2 regions of the Pseudarthrobacter sp. S3 genome follow, and region 2 is predicted to be linked to the other one. Evidence: predicted binding sites of a transcription regulator. Region 2 holds the regulator's gene; the other holds the start of a gene.

Region 1 (8,967 bases), 1.5 Mb from region 2:
GCACCACCTCGGCATCCACCGTGTGCGGGCGGGAAAGGTGGCTGGGCGCCCACGTCAGGACAAATGGAACGCGCTCCCCCGCCTCGACCGTGAAGTCGCTGACGGAGTGCATATTCTCGCCGACAAGGGGGGCCTCGGTGACAAAGTAGACGGAGTCGGGCCCGGCGACAGCATGCAGGCCATGCTTGTCGCGGCGCACCCAGGGGATGATGTGCCCGTAATCGAACCTCAGCGCCAGTTCGCCATGCATTCTCACGCTTCCGCTTACGCCCTCCACGATCCGCACGATGTCCGCCACCGAGTCACGCGGCGGCATGAAGTCGATGACGCGGACAGTCCCCTCCGGGGTGTCCCATTCCGTTTCCAGGACCAGGGTCCCCTCCCGGTAACTTCGCCTGGTGCACGTGCCGCCACCAGCGGGTGCGAGCAGCCAGCGACCTGCCTCCGGGGTGTCCAGAAGGGCGTTGAAACATGCCGGGGAGTCGAAGCGCGGCAGGCACAGCCAGTCGATGGAGCCCTCAGTGCTGACGAGGGCGCCGGTGTGGAGATCGCCAACAACTGCGTAGTCTTCGATGCGCGCCATTCCCATACACTGCCACACGGACTGCTGACAGGGCTGGGTGGGCACTCCGCGTTCCTGATTAAGGGATGACGTCACGCACGACGGCGGGACCTCCGGACGTGCCGGCGCGCGGCTGCGCTGTGGCAGAGTGGAGGCATGGACAGGGCTCCTCAGAATTCACCGCAGAACACTCCGCATCCCGCACCACTGTCCGGTACCCGGATTCTCCGCCTGGCACACCGGATTTCCGACGTCGTCAGCGGCGTCCGCATCCAGCTGGCCAAGCGCTGGAATTTCACGTCACAGACCATTGCGTACCAGGGCTACGGTTCAACCGGCTGGGTACGCGTGCTTGGCCGCGTCCTGTTGACCAAGAATCCTCCCCCCGGCAGCTGGGCCGAGCACGCAGCCCGCAACGGCAATCAAAACGTCCGCGGCTGGCGGGCCTTCACCAGCGTTCCGATGCAGTTCGTCGAGGTCGAAATCACCATCGACGGCGTCACCACCCGGGTCCGGGCAGACCGGGGCGGGCTCATCGACACCGTAGTGGACGTGCAGCTCCCGCCAGGCTGGCACACCGCCGTCCTGCGGGCTGACGGGACCGAGCCCGTGGAGACGCTGATCCAGGTGATCGAAGCGGATGCGAAGTTCGGCATCGTGTCCGACATTGACGACACCGTGATGGTCACCGCCCTGCCGAGGCCGTTCCTAGCCCTGTGGAACACGTTTGTCCTCAGCGAACGGGCCCGAATGGCGACTCCGGGAATGGCGGTCCTGCTGGAACGGCTCACCATTGAACACCCGGACGCGCCGGTCATCTATCTGTCCACGGGTCCGTGGAACGCCGCCCCCACACTGGCGAGGTTCCTGAGTCGGAACATGTATCCCTCGGGGGCCCTCCTCCTCACCGACTGGGGCCTGACCCAGGACCGCTGGTTCCGCAGCGGGCGGGAGCACAAGCACCGCAACCTGGAGCGCCTCGCCAAGGAATTCCCAGACATGCGGTGGCTCCTGATCGGCGACAACGGCCAGCACGACGAGCAGATCTATTCAGGCTTCGCGCAGGAAAACGCCGACAAGGTGGCCGCCATCGCCATCCGGCAGCTCTCCGTCAGCGAGTCCGTCTTCGCCGGCGGGCACTCCGAGGACGGCGACCACACCACCTCGGTGGTGCCTTGGATCTATTCGCCCGACGGCGCCGGTATGGCCAAACAGCTCAAGCTCCTGGACCTCCTCTAGATTCCGGGGATCCGCAACACTTTCAGGCGGATAGGCGACACGAATGAGCGACACCGACGGCGATGCACGGCGACGGGAACTTGGGGATAATTCGAGCCCGGTTGAAGAGGAGGTTGAGGAATTCTTCGACCGCACGGTTGAGGAAGGCGCGCAGCGGCTGAACTGTTCACGGAAGGCTTCCTGGTGCCCATTGCCGCAGTCGTCGCACGCGAGGCAAGCTACGCGCAGCTCGGGAAGCTCTGGGGCGGCACACTCATTGCCAACCTGGTGGGCGGTTGGCTTTTCATGGCATTGATCATGACAGCGTTCCCGCAGTGGAGCGGGACCATCACGAAGGAAGCCACCTACTTTCTCGGCGCCGGCTTTAGCTGGAAAACCGTGTGTCTTGCCGTGTTGGCGGGGAGCACCATCACGATCTTCGGTGCCATCCACGCGGGTGCCGACATCGACTACCTACAATGGCTCGGCTGGTTCCAATGTAGTGGTCTTTAACGTGCTTGGCGGGATCCTGCTGGTGACCGCGCTACGGCTGGTGAGCGCCAGTAAGCTACAGAAGAAACGGCGCGATGACTCCCCCGAAGACCCGGAAGACGCGCACCACGGCGGCTAGGTTCTAGGGGTGGCACCCGAGGTGGCCACGCCGTCGTCGGGCGCTTCCGTTGCGTCAGGTTCCATGGCCTGCGCGACGGCGGCACCCGCCGCCGCGGCAAGGTTACGCTCCTCGATGAGCTCCTGAAGCCAGAAGTAGGACGCCTTCGGCGTGCGCTCCAGGGTCTCGAAATCAACATGCAGCAGGCCGAACGGCTGTTTGTAGCCTGCCGACCATTCAAAATTGTCCATGAGTGACCACACGTAGTAGCCGCGGAGGTCTATGCCCTCCGCTTCGCCGCCGGGAGCCGTGGCCTTCAGCGCTGACTCGATGTGGTCCGACAGGTATTTCAGCCGCCGCTCGTCCGGAATGAAGGTGGTGTTGGTGGACTTGTCGCGGACGATGATGTCCTCGAAACTGGCCCCGCCCTCGGTGATGATCACCGGCGGAAGATGCGGGTACCGTTCCGCCATTTCCTTCAGTGCCACCCCCATGTACTCGGGCTTCACCGGCCAGCCGTAAGCGGTGATGTCTGCTTCGGGCCAGGCCTCCACGTGGAACGGCGTGGAGCCGTTGCCGGCTGAACTCAGGTCGCTGCCCATGGCCTCCGCCATGGTGGCCGGCACCGCCCCGTCGCCGGGACCGACGGCTACCTTGGTGGGCATGTAGTAGTTGAGTCCATAGAAATCCAGCGGCTGCGAGATAATCTCCATGTCCTCGTCCGGATGGTCGAAGGAGCCGAAGAACTTCGCGGCGCGGATGATATCCGGATATTGGCCCGTGAGAACTGGGTCCGCGTACAACCGGTTCTGTGCAATGTCCATCAGGCCAGCGCTGATCCGGTCCAGGGGGTTGATGGAGTTCGGGACCATGGGCGAGTACACGTTGGTCATCCCGATCTCGCCCGGGACCCCCGCCGCCCGCAATGCCTGCAGCGCGAGCCCATGGCCCAGAAGCTGGTGGTGCACGGTGGGCAACGCCTTGAGCATAAGGGCTTCGCCCGGCGAGTGCAGGCCCATGGTGTAGCCGTTGGTGCTGACTGTGGCGGGCTCGTTGATGGTGACCCAACGGGCAACACGGTCACCGTACGCAGCAGCGGCAATCGAGGCGAACTCCCCGAGTCGATGGGCGGTATCGCGATTCATCCAGCCGCCGGCGTCGTCCAATGCCAGCGGAGTGTCCCAGTGATAGAGGGTGACCATGGGCGAAATACCGTTGGCCAGGAGCTCGTCCAGGAGCCGGTCGTAGAAGTCCAGCCCGGCAGGATTCACCGGGCCGCTGCCGTTGGGCTGGATCCGCGGCCAGGACAGCGAGAACCGGTACGAGTCGACGCCCAGCTGCTTCATGAGGGCAACATCGCCGGGCATGCGGTGATAGTGGTCGCAGGCCACAGCCGGGCTGTGGTCATCCACGATGGTGCCTTCCTTGGCCGAAAACACGTCCCAGCCCGCCGGGCCCCTCCCATCCTCGGTGAGCGCGCCCTCGATCTGGAAGGCTGCGGTTGCCACTCCCAGCGTGAAGTCCGCCGGGATGATGGCGGCCAGGTCCTTGGCGGAAATGTGCATGGAGTCAGCCCTTATGAAAGAGAAAGCGTGGAACGGGTACGTCCCAGAATGACATACGGCCGGGCTGCTGACGAGCGTCCCTGCTAGGGTCTGTGCATGGTGGAAAACATCCCGCCGCACCGGTTTGTGGACGCGGACATCCTGATGGCGGAGTTCGCCGATCAGGATCCGGACAGCAGGCTGGTGGGAATCGGCGGCGCCCAGCGGCAACACCAGACACTCAGCGATATGCTGCAGCAGTCGCAGCTGTTTCCCCAGTTTCCGCTCGCCCAGCCCGACTACACCAACCTTGCCGTAGGACCTGATACGCAGCGCCAGGCGGTGGCCATGGGGCTCTGGCTCTTCAGCTTCGAAGGACACAAGCTGGCGGTCTTCCAGCGCGACGCTGACCCGCGGACCGGGCGTCAAACGGCCACCTTGGAAGTGCTGGCCACCGGGCCGGGAACAGCAAACAGGTTCCTGGCCGAGTTCCGTCTCCTGATGGACAACAACAGCGTCCTCAAGGGCCAAGTCATCTCAATGGTGATATCCGATTATGGGCCGAGCACGGCCGGGGTGACGTTCCACCACCGCCCCAGCCTCCCGGCGTCGGACGTCATCATGCCCGACGGCCTGCTGCAGAACGTCGCGGACCACACCGTGGGCATCGCCACGCACCGGTCATCCCTCAAGCAGCACGGCCAGCACCTCAAACGCGGCATCCTGCTGTACGGCCGGCCCGGGACCGGCAAAACGCACACCGTGCGGCACCTGCTGAGCCAGAGTCAAGGCTCGACGGCGATCCTCCTCTCGGGCGGTTCGCTCGCCAGGATCTCCGAGGCAGCCAGCATGGCCCGGGCCGGGTGGACCTCGCGGTGGAGATCCCGCTGCCGGCCCATGCCGAGCGGATCCGTCTGCTGGAACTCTACGGCCGCCTGGTGGCATTCAGCCCCGCGGCGCTGGATGCCGCGGCGGAACGGACGGCGGGAACCACCGCCTCCTTCGCCCTGGAACTGATCCGTCGGGCCGTGGTGGCCGCGGCGCTGGACGACGCGCCGGTGTCCGATTCACACCTTGCTGCAGCCGTGGAGGACCTGATGGCCGACGCCGAAACCCTCACCCGCAGCCTGCTGGGCAGCGGCACGGACGCGGCCGGCTCATTGTGAGCCGAACAGGAACTCCTTGGCGTGCGCCACGGCCTTCCGGAAGGCATCATTCCGGAGCGTGACGAGCTGCTCCGCGTCGCCGTCTGCCGGCTCCAGATAGCCGGTGTATCCGGGCCGCAGCACCCAGACGTCGCCGGCGGGTGGAAGATAGAACACCCCATACGACCGCTGCTGCTCGTCCTCTTTGGTCCATACGGGAACCACTGCCAGGGCCGCGCCGGTGGCAGGGTTGATCCATTGGGCCCGGGGCACCGGTTCTTCGTGGGCTTCGGGGTCCAGGAACGGCGCAGAGCCCTTGCCCCAGCGCCGTTCGAAGCGTTCGTGGAAGGCAGGAATCAGGTGGGAGTCGTAGCGGCGCCAGTCGCTCATTGTTTTTGTCCGCCTCCTCGCGGTGATGGCTGTCGTCTTAGCTTAGGTTTTATGCCCACGGCCCGCTTTCCCAACGCACCGGCGTGATCCTGATGATGTTGCCGGCCGGGACGTACCGGTTGCTGACGTCCCGGATCGGGATGACGTTAGTGGTGCCATCCGGCGCGCTTTTTCTGTTGCGGCTCCGGCCGTAGGCCGCGCGCCGCGCCGGGTCTCCAAGCACAGCGTACGCCTGCATGATCCGCAGCAGCTCTCCATCATCGACGTCGCACTCACCCGCTGGCCTGCCGTCGATGTCGGGGTGGTGGCTGCGCATCAGCGCACGGTAGGCACGGGAAATCTCCTGCTGGCTGGCATCGGGTTTCACCCTCAGGGCGGCGTAGTAGTCCGGCTGGCTGGTCATTGCGGTACTTTCCGGGGAATCTTACGGCGACGGCGCCGGGGCACCGGCCGCAACCGGCGCCCCGGCAGTCCGGGCCTACTTGCCGATCTCGTGCAGGGACCCCTGCTTGTTTTCGATCTCGATCCTGCGCGGCTTGGCCTGCTCCGACACCGGGATGCGCAGCGTTAGGACGCCTTGGTCGTAGCTGGCCGTGATGTTGTCCGCATCAAGGGTGTCACCTAGGATCAGCTGGCGACTGAACACCCCGCGCGGCCGCTCTGAAGCCACCAGTTCCACATTGGGCTGCGTGGGATCCTGGCGCTCCGCCCGGACAGTCAGTACGTTGCGTTCAACGTTGAGGTCCACCGAATCGGTCTTGACGCCCGGGAGGTCGAACGCCACCACGAACACGCCGTCTTCCTGCCAGGCGTCCATAGGCATGGCCGCCGGCCGGGCGGCGGTTCCGAAGACCTGCTGGGCGAGCCGGTCCAGCTCACGGAACGGGTCCGTACGCATCAACATCATTTCTCACTCCTTCAGTTTGAGATGTTGAATTCAGTTCATCTACCCACCATCGGTTATCTGTGTTGGTGGATATAGATTTTTTATAGCACTCGTGCGAGACTGATGCAACATCATGGGAGGGAATTTTGGAGTGGACGCGGTCGGTGGAACACCAGGACGGAAACCGGGTCCTCGGGCCGGGCAGGCACTGTATGCCATCTCTGTGGCGGCAAAGCTGGCAGGGACCGGGCAGCAGAACATCAGACTCTACGAGACCAAAGGCCTGATCCTGCCGGAGCGAACGGCCGGGGGCACGCGTCAGTACAGTGATGCGGATGTAGCACTGCTCCTGCACATCGGAGAACTCCTGGATCAGGGGCTCAATCTTGCCGGCATCGCCAAAGTATTGGCGCTCGAGGTAGCGAACGCCGAACTACGCCTCGCCCTCAGCCGGGTCAGGCCACGACAGGAGGCGTAGCGGCTACGGTCCCAGCGTCGCTCAGGCTCTGCTCCCACCAGCCGGTAGGACTCCGCCAGCAGTTCGCCGAGTTCCTCGGTGCCGATACGGGCCAGCCGGACCAGCAACAGCTGCTGCGCTCGGTGACACTTGGCAGTGCCAGGCACATGCTCCGCACATCATCCTCGGTTGCCATCGCGGCTAATCTCCCGGTGTGTCCGCTTTGGAGAGCTCGCCCGTGATCCGTTCGCCGGGGATTCGGGCGGTCCGCCACGTATCCAGGGCGATGACGGCACCGAGGATCAGGAACGAGAGCGTAATCGAGGCAAGCGCGTCGCTGAACCAGTGGTAGCCGAGGTACAGGCGGCTCACAGCGGCGAGAACTATGCCGATGCCCGCACCAACGAAGCCGAAGACTGCCGACGTCGGGTTTTCCCGCCGCGAGAAGACGAGGAACGTGGTCACCAGCAGGAAGTCGCAGGCACCCAGGACGTGGCCGGACGGGAACGAGAAGGTGTGGTCGGCGCCGAACAGCATCAGGTCCACGGGCGGCCGCGAGCGCTGGACGATCGCCAGGATGATCTGCGATATCACGACGCCGGCGAGCATGGCGGCGGCGAGCATAATGGGCCGCCAGGCGTGCTTGGCCGCGAACCCCCAGACCACCGTCACCACCAGCACGATGACGGGCAGGGCAACGGGGCCGAAGACAACGGCGAGGAAGATCATCACGGCCGTGAGGGTCTCGGACCGGAGCGAGACCAGCCAGTTGCGGATGGATTCGTCGGGACCCCACGGGCCGGTGTTGCTCTGCAGGACGCCCACGAGCGTAATGACGAACAGCAGGGCCCCCACGGCCATAAGGACCACCGCGGAGCGGTACAGAGCCGTGCGTGCGGCCGGTTCCATAAAGCGTTCCTCCACCACGAACTTGTCATGGAAGGTTCGCCAAAGACTGTTCTTACGTGTCTGCTCTGCCATTGCGTTTCCGTCCGTTCGCCGTTGAGCCGTTGAGGAGTCCTACGGTGAAGATTATCCCTTCTGCCCGGTGTTGGGCCCACTCAGCCCTGCCGTTCGCCGTGGCGCCGGGCACGTCAGCCTGCCGGGGTAGCCTGACTCAGTGGGTGTGATGTATGAGTTGATCAACAGGCAGGGCGTGGATACACTCACCGGAATCCTGGCCGTGGCCGCTCCGGGAACGGATTGGCCGCACGTTGCCGCCGCCGCGGCGCGCACCTTCCGCAGTGCCCTTTCCGGCGCCGGTTTCTCGGGGTGGAGCGCGAGCATGTCCGGCGGCTGGCCAGCGAGGGGACACGGCCGTACCTCCCCTGGGCGGTGCGGGTACCCGCCGTCGTCCTTCAGCCGGAGGCGTCCCTCCCGATTCTGGACGCCCGGTGCCGGGACCCTCGGAGTACGTGCGGCGCTCGGTGGCGAACCACCTCAACGATGTGGCGCGGCACGCGCCAGCCCTGGTAGTGGCGACGGCGGCTCGCTTGCTATCCGCGCCGGACACCAACACCGCATGGGTGGTCAGGCATGGCCCGCGGACCTTGATCAAGAAGGCCCACCCCGGTGCGCTCGCGCTGCAGGGGTTCGCGCCGGCGTCGGTGGCTGTCTCGGGTCCCCGGCTGGACCGGAACTCGGTGGCCATGCCGGGTGAACTGGCTTGCGGTGCTCACCCTCGCCGCCGGTGAGACCCGCACATCGGCGTCGTCGAAGAAACGGGCAAGGACGTCTCCACCCTGAAGAAGGGGGACTTCGTCATCGCCCCGTTCGCCTGGTCCGACGGGACCTGCGTTTTCTGCTGTGAAGGCCTACAGACCTCCTGCCGCCACGGCGGGTTCTGGGCCTCCGGCGGGATCGGCGGCGCCCAGGCCGAGGCCGTCCGCGTGCCTTTCGCCGATGGCACCCTGGTCAAGGCCCCGGTGGGCGAGAACAGTGAGCTGCTGCCGTCCCTGCTGACCCTTTCCGACGTCTACGGCACCGGCTACCACGCCGCCATCAAGGCAGGCGTCAACGCCCGGACCACTGTCACGGTCATCGGTGACGGCGCCGTCGGGCTGATGGCGGTGCTGTCCGCCAAGCAGCTCGGCGCCGAACAGATCATTCTGATGGGCCGGCATAAGGCCCGCACTGACCTGGGCCTCGAATACGG
Region 2 (8,967 bases):
CGCTGGAGGACAAGAAGGTGGTCCACGTGACCAATCCCAGCGAATACCCCTCCGGCAAGATCGCCGAGGTCCGCGAGCCTATGGTGGCCGCCACCATCCTTGCTCCGAATGAGTTCGTGGGCGCCATCATGGAACTTTGCCAGAGCCGCCGCGGTGTTATCGGCGGCATGGACTACCTGTCCGAGGACAGGGTCGAAATCCGGTACCGGTTGCCGCTCGCTGAGATCGTGTTCGATTTCTTTGACATCCTTAAATCCAAGACCCGGGGCTACGGCTCGCTCGACTGGAAGGCTGACGGCGAGCAGGTGGCCGACCTGGTCAAGGTGGACATCATGCTCCAGGGCGAACAGGTGGATGCCTTCTCCGCCATCACGCACCGCGAGAAGGCTTATGCCTACGGTGTGATGATGACCGGCAAATTGCGCGAGCTTATTCCCCGCCAGCAGTTCGAAGTACCCATCCAGGCTGCCATCGGCTCCAGGATCATCGCCCGGGAAAGCATCCGCGCCATCCGCAAGGACGTTCTGGCCAAGTGCTACGGCGGCGACATTTCCCGTAAGCGCAAGCTGCTGGAGAAGCAGAAGGAAGGCAAAAAGCGCATGAAGATGGTGGGCCGTGTTGAGGTTCCCCAGGAAGCCTTTATCGCTGCGTTGACCACTGACGAGTCCAAGGACAAGGCCAAGAAGTAGTGATCACAGTGGCCGGCAACACCGGAGGCCCCTGCAATGCCTAGCATCCTTCCGCTCGGCGACCCGGCGCCGTCGGACGGTCTGCTGCCCGCCCAGGCGGTGGACGGTGCGGCACGCCGGGCCTTCGGACTGTACGTGCATATCCCGTTCTGCGCGGTGCGCTGCGGATACTGCGACTTCAACACCTATACGGCCACCGAGCTGGGCGGCGGAGCGTCGCAGGACGCCTACGCCAGCACGGCTGTGTCCGAAGTCGACTTTGCCGCCACCGCCCTGCGGGACTCGGGTCTGCCGGACCGTCCGCTGAGTACAGTCTTCTTTGGCGGTGGCACTCCTACGCTGCTCCCCGCGGAAGACCTCGCCCGGATCCTGACTGCCGCCGTCGGGCACTGGGGCCTGGAACCCGGCGCCGAAGTGACCACCGAAGCAAACCCGGACTCGGTCACCCCCGCATCACTGCAGGTGCTGGCCGACGCCGGTTTCACCCGGGTGTCCTTTGGCATGCAGTCCGCGGTACCCCATGTCCTGAAGGTCCTGGACCGCACGCACACGCCCAGCCGTGTGCCGCAGGTGGTCCAGTGGGCTCGGGACGCCGGACTGGCCGTGAGCCTGGATCTTATTTACGGGACGCCGGGGGAGTCCCTGGCGGACTGGCGGTTCTCCCTGGAGACGGCGCTGTCCTATCAGCCTGACCACATCAGTGCCTACGCGCTGATCGTGGAGGACGGCACCAAGCTGGCCGCCCAGATCCGCCGTGGTGAAGTCCCTGGAATCGACGACGACGACCACGCCGACAAGTACGAACTCGCCGACGAACTGATCGGCGCGGCGGGCCTCAGCTGGTATGAGGTCAGTAACTGGTCCCGGACGCCGGAGCAGGCATGTCGGCATAACCTGGCGTACTGGCGGGGGGACGACTGGTGGGGCATCGGACCCGGTGCACACTCACACGTCGGCGGAGTGCGGTGGTGGAACGTCAAGCACCCCACGGCCTACGCCGGACGGCTCGCGCAGGGGCTGTCACCGGCCGCCGGGCGGGAAACGCTCGACGCCGAAACCCGTGATGTGGAGCGCGTGATGCTTGAGGCCCGGCTCGTGTCGGGGCTGGCAACGTCAACGTTGGGTGAACACGGCCGGCACGCCGTGGCCGGGCTCATCGCGGACGGCCTGGTGGAGCCGCCGGCAGCCTTCCACGGCACGCTGGTTTTGACCCTGAAGGGGCGCCTGTTGGCCGACGCCGTGGTCCGCAGGATCCTGCCGGACTAACAGTGGTGGGCCCACGCCCGCAGGGTTCCCTGGCCGAGCCTGCGAGCTTAGCGCGGCGGTCCCTTCCCAACACTCGCAAGCTCGCGTCGGGGCCCTCGGGACGCCGCTTAGCGGGTGGGGACTACTTGATCCAGCGCAGGTTGTACTGGTAGCGGTGCGGCTGGCCCTTGTTGACATGGATGCCTGCGGCCACCGAGAAGCAGGTCAGGGCAATCCAGATCAGGGTGGCGATGACAGCGAAGATGTTTCCCACCACCGGAATAAACACCAGGACATTGGCCACCAGCGCAGCAATGGTGGGCGGCAGGCTGAAGTTCAGTGCTTCCTTGGATTCCTGGGCGGTAAACGGCCCGCGCTCACGGAAAATCAGGTAGATCAGCAGGGACGGAACACAGCCGAGAATCCCGCCGAAGTGCGCCAGCGTGGCCCACTGGCGGTCTTCGCTGGCCGTCAGCGGCAGCGCATTTGCCGGAACGCCCTGGTACTCGGAACGGCCCTGGCCGCCGTGATCGTCCCGGTGCTCGCGTGCGTTTTGTGCCACGGTTTTCTTCCTTCGAAAGTGCAATGGTGCTGGGTTGGAGAGTGCCGGACTGAAAGCAACTGCAGCGCCCGCAGTACCAAGAATACTGGTTCGGCCACCAAATGCCGCCGCGCGGAGCCGGATCCGGCGTTAAGGCACTGTCAGGAAGTCGATGACTTCCTCCACCCGCCCGAGCAGTGACGCCTCCAGGTCCGCATAGCTGCGGACTGCGCCCAGCAGCCTTTGCCAGCCAAGCCCGATATCTTCCTTCGTGGAGTGCGGCCAGCCGAATGCTGTCAGGATGCCGGTCTTCCAGTCCTGCCCGCGCGGCACCACCGGCCACTGTTCGAGGCCCAGGACCGCGGGCCGGATGGCTTGCCACACGTCAACGTAAGGATGACCGACGATAAGAACGTTGCCGGCAGCGCCGGGGGAAGCCAATACGGCGGCAGCGATGCGCGACTCCTTCGAACCCGGCACCAGGTGGTCCACCAGGACCCCCAGCCGGCGGCCGGGACCGGGACCGAACGCGGCCACCGCCCCGGCGAGGTCATCAATGCCATGCAAAGGTTCGACGACGATGCCCTCAACGCGGAGATCGTCACCCCAGACCTTCTCCACCAGTTCGGCGTCGTGCTTTCCTTCCACCCAGATTCTGCTCGCCTTGGCCACTTGGGCACGCTGGCCGGCCACGCGGACTGAGCCGGACGCCGTCCGGCCGGCCACCACGGGGGCGGCCTGCCTGGGCGCCGGGGGAACGAGCCGGATGGGCTGCCCCTCCAGGAGGAACCCGAAGCCGAGTCGGAAGGACCGGGACTTTCCTCGCCGGTCTTCGAGGGCCACCACATGCATGCCGCCGGACTTCTCCACCCGGGTCACCGCTCCCACCCAGCCGGACTGGACATCTTCAAGGACCATGCCGCGCGCCACGGGAACCTCAGGAAGTTCGCTCCTGACGGGCGCGGTGATCTCCTGCGGACCCCAGTTCTGGTAGTGCATGGATTGATTCCGCCTCGCCGCTAGATCCTGGCCCGGAATTTCGCCCGGAGCGGTACCAATGCTAACAACGGGGTGACTCATATTAGACTGTTAGCACTTAGGCATGTCGAGTGCTAACCCCGCAGCGATCACGGATGGAGGTGGAGTATGAGCGAGCCGCGCAAACTCGAAGTACTGCGCGCCATCGTGGAGGACTATGTGCACTCCCGCGAGCCAGTGGGTTCCAAAGCGCTCGTGGAACGCCACCACCTTGGCGTGTCCAGCGCCACCATCCGCAACGACATGGCGGCTTTGGAAGACGACGGCCTGATCACCGCCCCGCACACGAGCGCAGGAAGGATTCCCACAGACAAAGGCTACCGGCTGTTTGTGGACCAGATTTCAGCGGTAAAGCCGCTTTCCCAGGCGGAACGGCGGGCAATCCAGGCGCTGCTGGAGGGTGCAGACGATCTGGATGACGTCCTGGACAGAACCGTCAGGATGCTGTCGCAGCTGACCAACCAGGTCGCCGTCGTGCAGTATCCGCATCTGAGCCGCGCCACCATCCGCCACATCGAATTCGTCCTGCTTGCGCCGCAGCAGGTACTCGTGGTCCTCATCGCCACCACCGGCAAGGTAGAACAGCGTGTGATCGACGTAGGCCTGGACCTTGGCGACGACGCCGTCGCGGCGTTGCGGGCACACTTCCTCGGATCCCTCGCGGGCATCTCGCTGAGCCGACTGGCGCCCTCGCTGCCGGGGGTCGTTTCGTCCGTCAGCCCGGGCCAGCGTGCGGCGGCCCAGGCATTGGCCCACGGGCTGGAAACGCTCGCCCACAACACCCGCGAGGAACGCATGGTCATGGCCGGAACAGCAAACCTCGCCCGCTCCAATGTGGATTTTCCGCTCAGTATCGGACCAGTCCTCGAAGCCCTCGAGGAGCAGGTTGTCTTGCTGCGCCTCTTAGGCGACATGGCGCAGGATCCGAGGGGGGTGGCAGTCAGTATCGGGCGTGAAAACCCGTACGACGGGCTCGCGGAAGCCTCCGTGGTGGCCACGGGCTACGGACCAGACAGCACCGCCAAGATCGGTGTGCTGGGCCCCACCCGGATGGATTATCCCACCACCATGGCCGCCGTCAGGGCAGTAGCCCGTTACCTTTCAAGAATTCTGGGTCCGTAACAGTACTACGGTCCAGGCACGAAGAGCAGTGCCGGCAGCCCGCCTGCCGGCAGTACAACAAGGAAGAGATACGAACTTTGAGCAGCCACTACGACGTCCTCGGAGTCTCGCCGGAAGCCACCGGGGAAGAGATCAAGAAGGCCTACCGCAAGCTGGCCCGCACTCTTCACCCGGATGTAAACCCCGGGGATGATGCTTCGGACCGCTTCAAGGCCGTGACCCACGCCTACGAGGTACTTTCGGACCCGCAGAAGCGCCGGATCTATGACACCACCGGCAACGAGAACGGAACCGACAACGGGTTCGGCGGCGGCGGATACTCCGGCCAGGGCTTCGCGTTCCAGGATATCTTCGACACGTTCTTCGGCGCGGGCGGCTCCTCCGGCCCCGCGTCCCGGGTCCGCCGCGGCCAGGACGCACTGATCAGTGTCCGGATCGAACTGCGCGATGCCGTGTTCGGCGTCAACCGGAAACTCGAAGTGGACACCGCGGTCACCTGCCCCACCTGCAACGGGTCATGCTGCCGCGAAGGCAGCCACCCTGTCCGCTGCGATATCTGCGGCGGCAGCGGCCAGGTTCAGCGTGCGGTGCGCTCCATCCTGGGCCAGGTCATGACGGCGGCCCCGTGCGGCAGCTGCGAGGGGTTCGGGACGGTTATCAAGGACCCTTGCAACGAATGCAGCGGACAGGGCCGCATCCGCAGCCGGCGGTCCCTGACCATCAAGGTGCCCGCCGGAGTTGCCACAGGCACGCGGATCCAGCTCTCCGGGCAAGGCGAAGCAGGCCCGGCCGGAGGACCATCCGGGGACCTCTATGTGGAACTACGGGTCAACAACGACGCCACCTACGCCCGCGACGGCGACGACCTGCACGCAACGCTGCACATTCCGATGACAGCCGCCGCCCTGGGCACCGAGCTGTCACTGGAAACCTTTGACGGACTGCAGGAGATCGACGTCAAGGCAGGCACGCAGTCAGGGGAGATCATCACGCTCCGCGGACTCGGCGTGACGCACCTGCGCGGTTACGGCCGCGGGGATCTGATGGTCCATCTGCAGGTTGAGACGCCAGCCAAGCTGGATGCTGCGCAGGAGGACCTCCTGCGGCAGCTGGCGAAGCTTCGGGGCGAGCAGTTCACGGAAGGCAAACTGGCAGCCAGCGGCGGCGTCTTTGCCAAGCTGCGGGACCGGTTCGGTAACCTGTAGCGGTGAGCAATCCCGTTTTCTTCAGCGGTGCCGGGTCGCTCGACGAGCTGGTGCCCGGTGCCCGATTTGTCCTTCAAGGGCCGGAGGCACGCCACGCCGTGACCGTGAAACGGCTATCTCCTGGAGAGTCCGTGGACCTTGCCGACGGCGCCGGAAAACGGCTGACGGGAACTGTTGTCTCGGCGTCGCCTGCAGAGCTTACCGTGCAATGCTCCGCCGTCTCCGTGGAGGACCGGCACGACATCCGGCTGGTGCTGGTGCAGGCCCTCGCCAAGGGGGACCGCGACGAACTGGCCGTGGAAACGGCAACCGAACTCGGGATTGACGCCGTAATTCCCTGGCAGTCCGAGCGCTCAATCGTCCGCTGGAAGGGCGAGCGTGCGGCCAAGGCCCACGCGAAATGGCAGTCCGTGGTCACGGCGGCCGCCAAGCAGGCACGCCGCGCCTGGATCCCCGAGGTGCGCGCCGCCGTCGAAACGGCAGGCCTTGTGGCAGCAGTGGCGGCAGCGGATCTGGCCGTAATCCTGCACGAAGATGCTGTCCGGCCGCTCCGGTCCGTCCTGGAATCATGGCAGGGTGCCCAGGGTGCCCAGGGTGACGCCGGAGCCCAGGAAATTCTGCTCATCGTTGGCCCGGAAGGCGGAATCAGTCCCCGCGAAGTCACCCGGCTTTGCGACGCCGGCGCCATGACGGCCCTCCTGGGACACCACGTCCTCAGGTCATCCACGGCCGGACCGGCGGCGGTTGTCCTGGCGAGCGATGTCCTGGGACGCTGGACAGCGCCGGTCTCCTGAAGCGGCCTGCTACCGGACGCTGAAGTTCCGCGTGTCCAGATTCAGCTCCTGGCTGCTGCCGGCCGTCTCCACCTGCGAAACACGGAGCTCATAGTTCCCGGCGGACAGGCTCAGCGCAAGCGTGAACACTCCTGCCTGTGCCGCTTCGGCCGCTGCAGTGCTCTCCCCCGTGAGGTAGGGCGTCTTGTTCCCGTTTGCTTCGGCCCGCAGGATCTGCCAGCGAAGTTTACCGCCCGGAACCGTGCTGCGGCCGGTGATCTTGACGCTTCCGCCTGCAAGGTCTGTCCCTTCCTGCGGATCGATGATCCAGACAGGCGCCACCATTCCGGCAGCCCGGGACATGGGGTCGCCAAGCTGGACGTGGTTGAAGGCAATGTAGTCGGTGTGGCTATCCACCAGGATCCTGACCTGGATCTGCTGTCCGGAATCGATCAGGCCGGAACTCGCGGCCGCCGCCGTAGCGGTAAAGACCAGCTGCTGGATAGCGCGGCCGGCCATGTCAGCGTCGAGATTGCTGTTAAAGGCATCCTCCGAGACGTCGACGGTAATGACGTTCTTGCCGGAGATGGAGGAGGCGAGTTTCTCGGGATTCTGCCAGGGCGTGAAGAAATCCGGGTCAAGCGGCTTCTCCGACATCATGGCCCGCAGGGCGCGTGTCACGGGATTCTCCTGCTCCGGCACGTCCCGGAACTCCCGGTACAGGAACACGTTGTTGTTGCTTCGGCCAATCCAGTAGACGGGTGCCTTGTTGGAAGACTGTGTGGTTTCCAGGGGCGCGCTGGTGGAGGGGCCCCCGGGTGAGCCGGTGGCCGCCTGGCTGGGGTTTGCCGTCGGGGTGGTCCCGGGATTGGGCTCCGCGATGCAACCGGTGAGAAGGAGGAATGCTGCCAGTAGACCCAGGAGGCGTTGCGGACGGAAGCGCGGTGCGGCGCGTCTGGCAGTAAGGGGGGTCGCTGTTTCCGGCACTCTCGTGGCCTGTCCTTTCCCGGCTGTGAAATGGTGAGGCCTGGGCCCCGTGAGCCGGTCCCCGGACGGCTGTGATTTCCAGCATGGCATAGCCGGTTCTGCCAAAAGCACCAAATTCCGGCTGCCGGCGTAACTGCAACGGGAACGATACGCGCCTGATATGAAGTTGATACCTAATGGCAGCAACCGTCCCGCAGCACGGCGGTGACGGGCACCCGTCCCGGCGACCGCCGGGCGCTGCCGGGAGGTGCCGGGAGGTGCCTCCTAGCGTAAGATGGAAGGACTCCGCTGGCTCCTGCGTGCTCGGCAACAGCCCCGCCCACACAGCAGCCGGCGGCACTTTAAGTTTCGAACTGGAGGAGACCACAGGCCTGCGGGCCAGCACCATGACTGAATCAGCGAACGGAAAGCGCCGGCTCAATACTGACGGCGCCGCCGCAGAATTCCCCCATTCACTTCCTGGTGTCCGGACGGAGGTGGTTCTCTTTGACAACTCCGACCAGATGGTCCAATCCCTCGGCAGCCATGACGAGGCCCTGCGTTACATCGAAGAGCAGTTCCCGTCGGTTAACTTCCACGTTCGTGGAAACGAGCTATCCATCAGCGGCCCCGCCAACGAAGTTCCGCGCATTATGCGGCTCCTGCACGAGGTGCGCGGCCTCGTGGCCCGCGGCACCGTCATCAGCCCCGCGGTGCTGCACCAGCTCGTAGCGCTGCTGCGCAGCCAGTCATTGCAGAACCCTGTGGATGTCCTCACCCATGACATCCTCTCCAGCCGGGGGAAGACCATCCGGCCCAAAACCCTGAACCAGAAAAACTACGTGGACGCGATTGACGCGAACACCGTGATTTTCGGGATTGGCCCTGCAGGCACGGGTAAGACCTACCTCGCGATGGCTAAGGCTGTCCAGGCCCTGCAGCAGAAGGAAGTCAGCCGAATTATCCTGACCAGGCCCGCGGTCGAGGCCGGCGAGCGGCTGGGATTCCTGCCGGGCACACTGAGCGACAAGATCGATCCCTACCTGCGCCCGCTGTACGACGCGCTGCACGACATGATGGACCCCGAGTCCATCCCGCGGCTGATGGCGGCGGGAACCATCGAAGTGGCGCCGCTGGCCTACATGCGGGGCCGCACGCTCAATGACGCCTTTATCATTCTGGACGAAGCACAGAACACCACACCGGCACAGATGAAGATGTTTCTGACGCGCTTGGGCTTCGGGTCCAAAATGGTGGTCACCGGCGACGTCACCCAGGTGGACCTTCCCTTTGGTACCCGGTCGGGCCTGCGGATCGTAGAGGAGATCCTGCAGGGAATCGAGGGCGTGAACTTCACCGTTCTGGACTCCACTGACGTGGTCCGTCAC

Evidence for each region. Region 2 encodes HrcA, which represses chaperone genes, less so after heat shock. Its sites were predicted from a motif close to TTNGCACTCGNNNNNNNCGAGTGCNAA; they were not measured.
Region 1: ACQCSV_RS17345 (Hsp20/alpha crystallin family protein) is a predicted target of HrcA. The motif match lies at 6,459-6,485, and genes of this name have one in related genera.

What each region holds. Positions count from the first base shown of each region.
Region 1 covers NZ_CP189583.1:3,603,864-3,612,830, forward strand. Annotated here, with positions in the region: gene ACQCSV_RS17300 (glycoside hydrolase family 15 protein) at 1-583, opposite strand, end outside; gene ACQCSV_RS17305 (phosphatase domain-containing protein) at 719-1,801, shown strand; gene ACQCSV_RS17310 (hypothetical protein) at 1,985-2,293, shown strand; gene ACQCSV_RS17315 (hypothetical protein) at 2,283-2,411, shown strand; gene ACQCSV_RS17320 (GH1 family beta-glucosidase) at 2,408-3,955, opposite strand; gene ACQCSV_RS17325 (hypothetical protein) at 4,052-4,951, shown strand; gene ACQCSV_RS17330 (hypothetical protein) at 4,873-5,100, shown strand; gene ACQCSV_RS17335 (hypothetical protein) at 5,092-5,469, opposite strand; gene ACQCSV_RS17340 (DnaJ domain-containing protein) at 5,519-5,872, opposite strand; gene ACQCSV_RS17345 (Hsp20/alpha crystallin family protein) at 5,948-6,373, opposite strand; gene ACQCSV_RS17350 (MerR family transcriptional regulator) at 6,489-6,833, shown strand; gene ACQCSV_RS17355 (phosphatase PAP2 family protein) at 7,014-7,793, opposite strand; gene ACQCSV_RS17360 (hypothetical protein) at 8,207-8,506, shown strand; partial or broken gene ACQCSV_RS17365 (zinc-binding dehydrogenase) at 8,516-8,967, shown strand, end outside.
Region 2 covers NZ_CP189583.1:2,113,137-2,122,103, forward strand. Annotated here, with positions in the region: gene lepA (translation elongation factor 4) at 1-689, shown strand, start outside; gene hemW (radical SAM family heme chaperone HemW) at 726-1,955, shown strand; gene ACQCSV_RS10140 (DUF4870 domain-containing protein) at 2,077-2,496, opposite strand; gene ACQCSV_RS10145 (DUF3097 domain-containing protein) at 2,626-3,474, opposite strand; gene hrcA (heat-inducible transcriptional repressor HrcA) at 3,622-4,635, shown strand; gene dnaJ (molecular chaperone DnaJ) at 4,713-5,840, shown strand; gene ACQCSV_RS10160 (16S rRNA (uracil(1498)-N(3))-methyltransferase) at 5,843-6,634, shown strand; gene ACQCSV_RS10165 (GerMN domain-containing protein) at 6,644-7,600, opposite strand; gene ACQCSV_RS10170 (PhoH family protein) at 7,987-8,967, shown strand, end outside.